2 regions of the Lysinibacillus sp. NPDC093688 genome follow, and region 1 is predicted to be linked to the other one. Evidence: riboswitches for the same ligand, from Rfam matches in the RefSeq annotation. Region 1 holds a riboswitch; the other holds the start of a gene.
What was found. A riboswitch is a leader RNA that binds a small molecule or an ion and turns the genes downstream of it on or off. The one in region 1 is predicted to bind FMN.
Positions count from the first base shown of each region.

Region 2: another riboswitch for FMN. It lies ahead of ribE (riboflavin synthase); the one in region 1 lies ahead of ACQKN2_RS21410 (ECF transporter S component).

Region 1 covers NZ_JBNNUX010000040.1:1,871-6,092, forward strand. The annotation lists gene ACQKN2_RS21405 (sodium-dependent transporter) at 613-1,959, opposite strand; gene ACQKN2_RS21410 (ECF transporter S component) at 2,133-2,720, opposite strand; FMN riboswitch at 2,944-3,133, opposite strand; gene ACQKN2_RS21415 (RNA polymerase subunit sigma) at 3,460-4,222, opposite strand, start outside.
Region 2 covers NZ_JBNNUX010000005.1:166,249-170,470, reverse strand. The annotation lists partial or broken gene ACQKN2_RS06845 (ABC-F family ATP-binding cassette domain-containing protein) at 1-918, shown strand, start outside; gene ACQKN2_RS06840 (SDR family NAD(P)-dependent oxidoreductase) at 1,012-1,770, shown strand; FMN riboswitch at 2,012-2,137, shown strand; FMN riboswitch at 2,262-2,387, shown strand; gene ribE (riboflavin synthase) at 2,582-3,220, shown strand; gene ribB (3,4-dihydroxy-2-butanone-4-phosphate synthase) at 3,250-3,879, shown strand; gene ribH (6,7-dimethyl-8-ribityllumazine synthase) at 4,070-4,222, shown strand, end outside.

The sequences.
Region 1 (4,222 bases):
CCCCTTTCCATCTCAATAGTAAGTACTTTATATATGTATATGTTACTTCCAACAAAGCGGGATTTGTCCCTCATGCCTGGCTGTATGACAACCAAATAGTTTCTAATCGTAACTGAACTGAATACTATAAAAATACAATTAATCATTTGAGGTGAGATATGGATTTCAATCCTTTATGTTATCTGGGGATAGGCGATTCTCTTATGGCTGGTATCGGGGAATAACGATCTTCAACAATCGGGCGCGATTGTCGAAGAAGCGTCGCTGTTCTTATTAAACTCCCATGAAAGAACTTAACCATCTTTCATTTTCTGTGGTGTAGTGTTAGTTTTACACGACATGGATGGCTAACGGGGTGCTTTAGTTGAATAAGGCTCATTTAATTGATCAAACTTTTTTATAAATATCCCATACTTAGTTAGAAAGATTAACTCCATTTTGATCAATCTTTTTTTCAAAATGGAGTTTTTGCATTTGCTGATAAATAAAGTTGACGGGAATTTTTTAATCAATTTTTATTCTAAAGCTACACCTGACAGCATCAGATGTTTACCTGTTGCCCCCATTAAAAAAGTAGGTTGCATTCCTTAAATGGAACGCAACCTACTACCTTTAGTATTGCAATAGCATATTTACAAACACAACGATAATTACAGAGGGTACTACTATTAACATCAAAAGACGATATGTTGAATAGAACCCCCGCCCCATTTTACTTCCTATTAACAATTCCTTCTTCACAAATTCTTTATCAACTACATACGCAATAAAGATAGCAATCAATAAATTACCCAAAGGAAGCATTAAATTAGACACTAAAAAGTCAGTTGCATCAAAAATTGTTTTTCCAAAGATTGATACGTCCGCTAATGTACTTGATGAAAGCGCTGCAGGAATAGCCGCAATAAAGACTACTACACCTAATAGCATTGTCAATGCAGAACGAGACATACGCCCTTTCTCAATAAATGCCGCTACGATAATTTCATATAAACTAAAGGAAGAAGTTAGCGTTGCGAATAAAAATAATAATAAAAACATCGCCAAGAATATTTCACCAAATGGCATTTGACTAAACGCCGTTGGCAGAACCATAAATAATAAGCCTGGTCCAGATGCTGGTTCTAAATCAAAAGCAAATACAACAGGGAAAATGGCTAATCCTGCTAAAAACGATACTAGCACAGTGAGAAGAACAACAGAGCCCGCAGAATTCGGTAAGCTTACATCCTTCTTTAAATATGAGCTGTACGTCACAAGACAAGAAAACCCTACCGCTAAGCCAAAGAAGGACTGCCCTAACGCTTCTAATATAGCCTTACCAGTAATATTGGAAAAGTCAGGAAACAAAAAGAATTTAACCCCCTCCATTGCTCCATCTAATGTTAAAGCCCGCACAACAAGCACAATAAACATAATAAATAATAGAGGCATCATCCACTTATTGGCCTTCTCTATACCATTTTGCACGCCAAGTGAAATGACTAGAACATTTACTAGCGTAAACAATCCTAAACCTAGTAATGTAATCCAAGGTGTCCCTACAATTTTTCCAAATAGTTCACCAGGGTCATTGGCAGGATCGATAACAGCCCCAGTCACACCAAGGCCACTATAAATAAAAATCCAACCTCCCACAACACTGTAAAAAGTTAATAATAAAAAACAGCCGAGCACACCCATACGACCAACCCAAGCCCAGCCTGTTTTCGTCGGTGCAATTTTTTTATATGCAGTCACAGCCTCAGACTGAGTACCACGACCTAAAATATATTCTGATAATAACATCGGTAAACCAATCAACAATGTAAATAGAACAAAAATTAGGAAGAAAGCTCCCCCACCACTTTGTCCAGTAACATATGGCAGCTTCCATATTGCCCCTAGCCCGATTGCAGCTCCTGCCGATGCTAAAATAAAGCCTAGTTTACTAGACCACTGACTCTTTTTTTCGCTCATCTCTTCAAACTCCTCTAACATTCTAAACTCTTCCTTATTCTACATGAAAATAATAAACTAGACTAGATTAATTCTATCTGTTACTTTTGCACAATAATATCCAATTTCCCCATCATTCTATCCATCTTATATAAAAAACCTCGAGCTTTTAACAGCTCGAGGTCTCATCTAAATTATTTTGTTATATACATAGAACGCTGATGATGAATCCATTTACGCATTGTTGTGAATAGTAATGCCATGATGATCGTTATTAAAATACCCTTCACAATGTTAAACGGCAAGATACCAGCTATGATCATTTTATATAGTGAGTCACCTACAACAGGCTCCATACCTAAAAAGTAAGTGTACATAGGTAAAAATACTGCATAGTTTAGAATGCTCATTCCTACTGCCATTACGATTGTTCCAGCAGCTAAACCTCCGACAAGACCTTTAACTGTTTTGACGCGATTAAAAACAAAGCTAACTGGTAAAATAAATAAAATACCTGTTACAAAGTTCGCGATATGTCCTACCGGTACTCCCGTTGGCGTGCCTGAGAAAATCCAGTCCAACACATTTTTAAAGAATTCTACTAAAATACCGGCTACAGGTCCCATTGTGATTGCTGCAAGTAATGCTGGCATATCACTGAAGTCCACTTCCAAAAACGCCGGAAATGGCGGAATAGGGAAATTAAAAAGCATTAACAAAAACGAAATACTGCTCAGCATGCCAATCGTAATAAACGATTGAAGTTTAACATTTTTCTTCATAGAAAACTCTCTCCTCTTTGCTGATTCAATCCCGCAAGAAGAAAGGTTACGACCTCAACAATTATTATTATGAAAAAACCCTTATGCAAAAAGAGCATAAGGGAGAATAGGCATGATTAAAGAACGCCACTAATCAACTATTTTTCGAGCTTCCACTGTGTAAATCCACAACGAAAAAACGCTCGTATATAGCTAAATTCATAACAATGAATGACGATCGTACCTCCATCTTCTCCCATCCAGACTTTAACTGTCGGCCTTGGAATTGCACCAAGTCAGCCATGCAAAAAAAATATTTGCACAGGTCGCGGGCTGAAGAGTTTTTAGTAAATCATTCGAGCTAATGAAAGACATTAGCGATTTACAACTCTATTACCGCCGGTCGGGATTTTCACCCTGCCCCGAAGATGAATCAATATTTTTTTATTTCTTAGCCTTACTATAATGAATTATGAAGGAAAAGTAAATAGCTTTGCTTAAAAAATCCCGATTAAACTTGTATGTTTTACAGACACTCGCTAATAGCCTCATAAAGTATAACTTTAATCAGCAAGGGTTTTCTTTCATCCTCTTTGATTAGCAATCTTCACCAATTGAGCTTTTACCGGCCATTTATCTCCCACCTAACGTTGTCTTACTGCCCGTTAAAGTAAGATAAACTAACAAGAGCATTCACGCACATACAGCGGCGAGAATGCTCCAAAAAATTCACTTATAAATTTATTTGTTGTTATGCTATTTATGGCATATATCGTTTATTGGCTCCTACAGGCTTTGGCAAAAATTTTTTCAAATCAAATCCTTCCCAACTCTCCTGCACAACATTGTCTAGCCGTACTTGTTGATCAAAGCTTGCAGCAGTAAGCATCATTGCTTCAATTAATTGGGTAGCACGAGTCACGTCAATTGTCGTTAAATCGAGCGGTTCGTCAAATGTAACAATAACACCTTCCGCTACCTCTTTCACAGTGTATGTTATATTTTCCGGTATGACTGGAAAGTATGCATCATCATTTTTAACTCGCATATCGGTAAGAGCTTCTGTTACAGTGGAAAAGGTTTTACGAGAATCAGGTGATAAATATTCAGCGCCATTTTCATCTTTATATAAATAATAATTAAAATGATTTGAGCTTGTTAATGCCATTTGCTTACTTGTCTCTTCTTCTTTGGAAAGCGCGTTTCCTGTACCGTCAGGTTTTTCAAATTCAATACCTTTATACTCTGAGTCTGAGAATGTATCTTGTAAAGTCCCTACATATTCTCCAGCATCTTTAGAAGCGACATCATATTCATTTTCCTTTGGCAATACATGAACCAGCTGATCGCCCTTCTCCTTCAATTCTCCTTTATATGGATGGTAATTAGTAAAACCATTTGCTTCCTCATCAATTTGCGGCGCATACTTTTCATACATTTGTAATGTTGTAGGATCTTTCTTTCCAAAATCAGTAGCCACTCGTTCATTTGGAATAATATACGTCATCGGTACGCTTTCCTTA
Region 2 (4,222 bases), on a different contig from region 1:
GCGAACAGAAGTCAGGAAATATGTCGGCAATTACTCTAAGTATGTAGAAAATAAAGACAAAAATCGCGAATTGCTTGAAAAAAATATGTCTTGCAACAGCAAGAAATTTCGAAAATGGAAGACTATATACAACGCAATATTACTATGGCCACTTCTTCTAAAAGTGCAAAAAACAAAAGAAAACAGCTTGAGAGAATAGAACGAATTGAGAAGCCTCTGAAGGATTTAAAACATACACAGATGGCATTTTCAATAGAAAAAAACTCTCATAAGGAAGTGTTAAATGTAAGAGACTTATCAATTTCTTTTACCGTAGAACGCGAACAACAACCGCTATTAAAAAATATTAGTTTTCAGCTACATCGTGGTGAAAAGGTTGCATTAATTGGTCCAAATGGTGTTGGAAAATCAACGCTATTAAAGACTCTGTTAAAGGAGATTAGTCCAGATACAGGTGTTATCGCTTGGGGTAACGGTATAACGATAGGTTATTACGATCAAGAGCAGTCGAACTTACATCCAAATAACACTATTTTACATGAGGTTTGGAGTATGTTCCCGCACATGGAAGAAGCGAGAGTTCGTACTGTTTTAGGGAATTTTTTATTTACTGGTGAAGATGTGTTTAAAAAGATATCTGCCCTCAGTGGAGGTGAGAGGGCGCGAGTAGCATTATCGAAACTCGTATTGCAAAAAGCTAACGTGCTTATTATGGATGAACCAACTAATCATCTTGATTTATATAGTAAAGAAGTATTGGAACAGGCTCTTTTGAATTTTGAGGGAACACTTTTCTTTATTTCACATGATCGATATTTTCTTAATAAGCTAGCACACAAAATGGTGGAGCTTTCCCCAACAGGCATGAGTATTTTTAAAGGTAATTACGAAGATCATATGAAAATGAAATTAAACTAAGATCATAAACATGGAAAAGCAAAGAGGACCACCGATTGAGAAAATATTTATGATTACGTAAAAAAATATAAAAAGTGAAAAGAGGAAGTTAATATGACAAATGAAAATCGAATTGCAGTTATTACAGGATCAGGTAGTGGAATTGGTAGAGCAACTAGTATTAAATTTGCTGAAAATGGCTATAAAGTCGCGTTAGTTGATTTTAACGAGAAAACTGGAGAAGAGACTCTTAAACTAGTTCAACAAAATGGCGGTGAAGGGATATTCGTTAAAGCGGATGTTTCTAAAGTAGAGGATGTTCAGAATTATGTACAGCAAGCTATAAACACATATGGCCGTATCGATGTATTATTCAATAACGCTGGCATCATTCAAAAGTTTGCACCTTTTACAACGGTTGAATTGGAAGAATACGATCGTCTTATGGATATCAATGTAAAAGGTATTTTCCTAGGTATGAAATATGTCATTCCAGTAATGGAAAAACAGGGCAAAGGGTCGATTATAAATACTGCTTCATCTGCAGGTATTCGTCCAGAGCACAGTATTGCTGTATACTCAGCGAGTAAACATGCAGTAATCGGTTTAACAAAAGGTGTAGCAATCGAGTATGCAAATAAAGGTATTCGTGTGAATGCTGTGTGTCCAGGTGGTATTGTTACTCCATTATTCCATAGTGTTGGTGAAACACTTGAAAAAACAGGATACGTACCAGAAGAAATGTCACGTGTACGCATGGGACGCCATGGTGAACCAGAAGAAGTAGCAGAAGCAGTCCTATTCTTAGCTTCAGATAAAGCAAGCTTCATGGCTGGTGCTGTTGTCTCTGTTGACGGTAGTTTGACTGTATAAATTTTACTTCTAACTTTGTTCAAGAACAAAGTCGATTCCGGACGCAATTATGCCGAGGCATAATCGATTTGTCTTTTTAAACAGCCACGCCTTTGGTCTTTAATAATGACCAAAGGTGGTGGCTGTTTTTATCTGACATTGAGACTTGCAAAAGCGACATTAGTTAGAGGAAAAATTTTTATTAAGAATTATCTGGATAATAAAATAAAATAGTGTTATCGTAAGAAATAGCTAAATAAAAAATATCCTTCAGGGTAGGGTGAAATTCCCAATCGGCGGTGATGAAGCAATTCAAAGTCCGTGAGCGCAAGCTGATTTGGTGCAAATCCAAAACCGACAGTTATAGTCTGGATGGGAGAAGGGTAAAAGTAAGAGCTTTTTAAATTCGCTTGAGTTTATAAGGTTTATTTGATTATGCTTTTATGTAAACTACTTCCCATCGTTTAAGTTGGGAAGTTTTTTGTTTTATTTAGCTAACGAATTGAATAGCAGTAGTTCTTCGGGGTAGGGTGAAATTCCCAATCGGCGGTGATGAAGTAATTCAAAGTCCGTGAGCGCAAGCTGATTTGGTGCAAATCCAAAACCGACAGTGAGAGTCTGGATGGGAGAAGAACGATGAGATGATAGCCTATGGAAAAATTTCGTATCCTTAAGGTTTATTTGTTGACGTCTTATTTATATGAACTCCCAAACCCCTTTAATCAAAGGGGTTTTTTGTTTGAACAGAAATTTTTGATTAAGGGAGGAGGTACATAGGACTCCGAAAGCGGAAGAGAAAAGCTTGGACCAATGAATGAAAGCGGGTGAAAAAATGTTTACAGGAATTATTGAGGATATTGGCACCGTAAAAACCTTGCAAAGCGATAGACAAAGTATGAAAATCACCGTTATTTCAAAGAAAATGGTAGAGGATGTAAAGCTCGGGGACAGTATAGCGGTCAATGGTGCTTGTTTAACAGTGATATCTTTTAATGAACAAGAGCTTACGATGGATGTAATGCCTGAAACGGTGAGAGCAACAAATTTACAGCAGCTTGCAATTGGAGATCCGGTAAATTTAGAGCGCGCTATGTCAGCGAATGGGCGATTCGGTGGTCATTTTGTATCCGGACATGTAGACGGAGTAGGGAAAGTGATACGAAAGCGGCCGTTAGCAAATGCAGTTTATATTGATATAGAGCTATCAAAGGAGTTAACGAACTTCTGTATTCCAAAGGGCTCCATCACAATTGACGGAACGAGCTTAACACTCTTTCATGTCGAGAAAAATAGTGTCACAGTATCACTGATACCCCACACATACAAAGAAACAATTTTAGGGTTGAAGAAGATGGGGGATCTTGTCAATATAGAAACCGATTTAGTAGGAAAATACATTTTGCATCAACTTAAGTGTGGACAGGAACCGCCGACCATTACAAGAGACTACTTAACTGAAAACGGATTTTAATCAACATTATTGAACAGGAGGTGGCGATATTGCTACATTCGATTGAAGAAGCAGTTGAGGATTTAAAACAAGGGAAGATGATTATTGTAGTTGATGATGAGGACCGAGAAAACGAAGGGGACTTATTAGCGATTGCGGAATTTATGACGCCTGAAACGATTAACTTTATGGCGACCTATGGAAGGGGTCTTATTTGTACGCCGATATCACAGCAGCTTGCACAAAAATTAGCATTAAAGCCTATGGTTAGTATTAATACAGATAATCATCAAACCGCATTTACCGTTAGCATAGATCACATAGACACAACAACTGGAATTAGCGCCTTTGAACGGGCAATGACAATACAAAAAATGCTAGAGCCACAAGCGAAAGCTGCAGATTTTCGTAGACCAGGTCATGTCTTCCCATTAATAGCAAAGGACAATGGTGTATTAGAACGTAGAGGACATACGGAAGCTACAATAGATTTGGCAAAGCTTTGTAATAGCGTTCCTGCAGGAGTTATATGTGAAATTATGGGCGACAATGGCGAAATGCTACGCTTTAATGATCTCGTTAAATATGCAGCACAACATAGTTTAAAAATGATTTCCATAGAAGCACTGGCAACATATCGCCATCGACAAATAATGGAAAAAAACACAATGACTATATAAAAAGACCTATCACCTAAAGTTGTGGAGGATTTTTGTTAAAACGTATGCCATGTATATAAGTTGATTGGAGTGGAGGCTGGGCGACTCCTTGGGGATAGTGAACTGCACCCAGGAAAGCGCCCAGCCGGAACGGAAATCAGCCCCACGTTATGGTGATGTGATTATACAACATAAAAGAGGAGAGATTAAAATGGTTAAAACATTTGAAGCACAATTAATTGGTACGGATTTAAAAATAGCAGTAGTAGTAGGTCGTTTCAACGAATTTATTACAAGTAAATTATTAGACGGTGCATTAGATGGTTTAAAGCGTCATGGAGTGGATGAGAATTCTATCGACGTA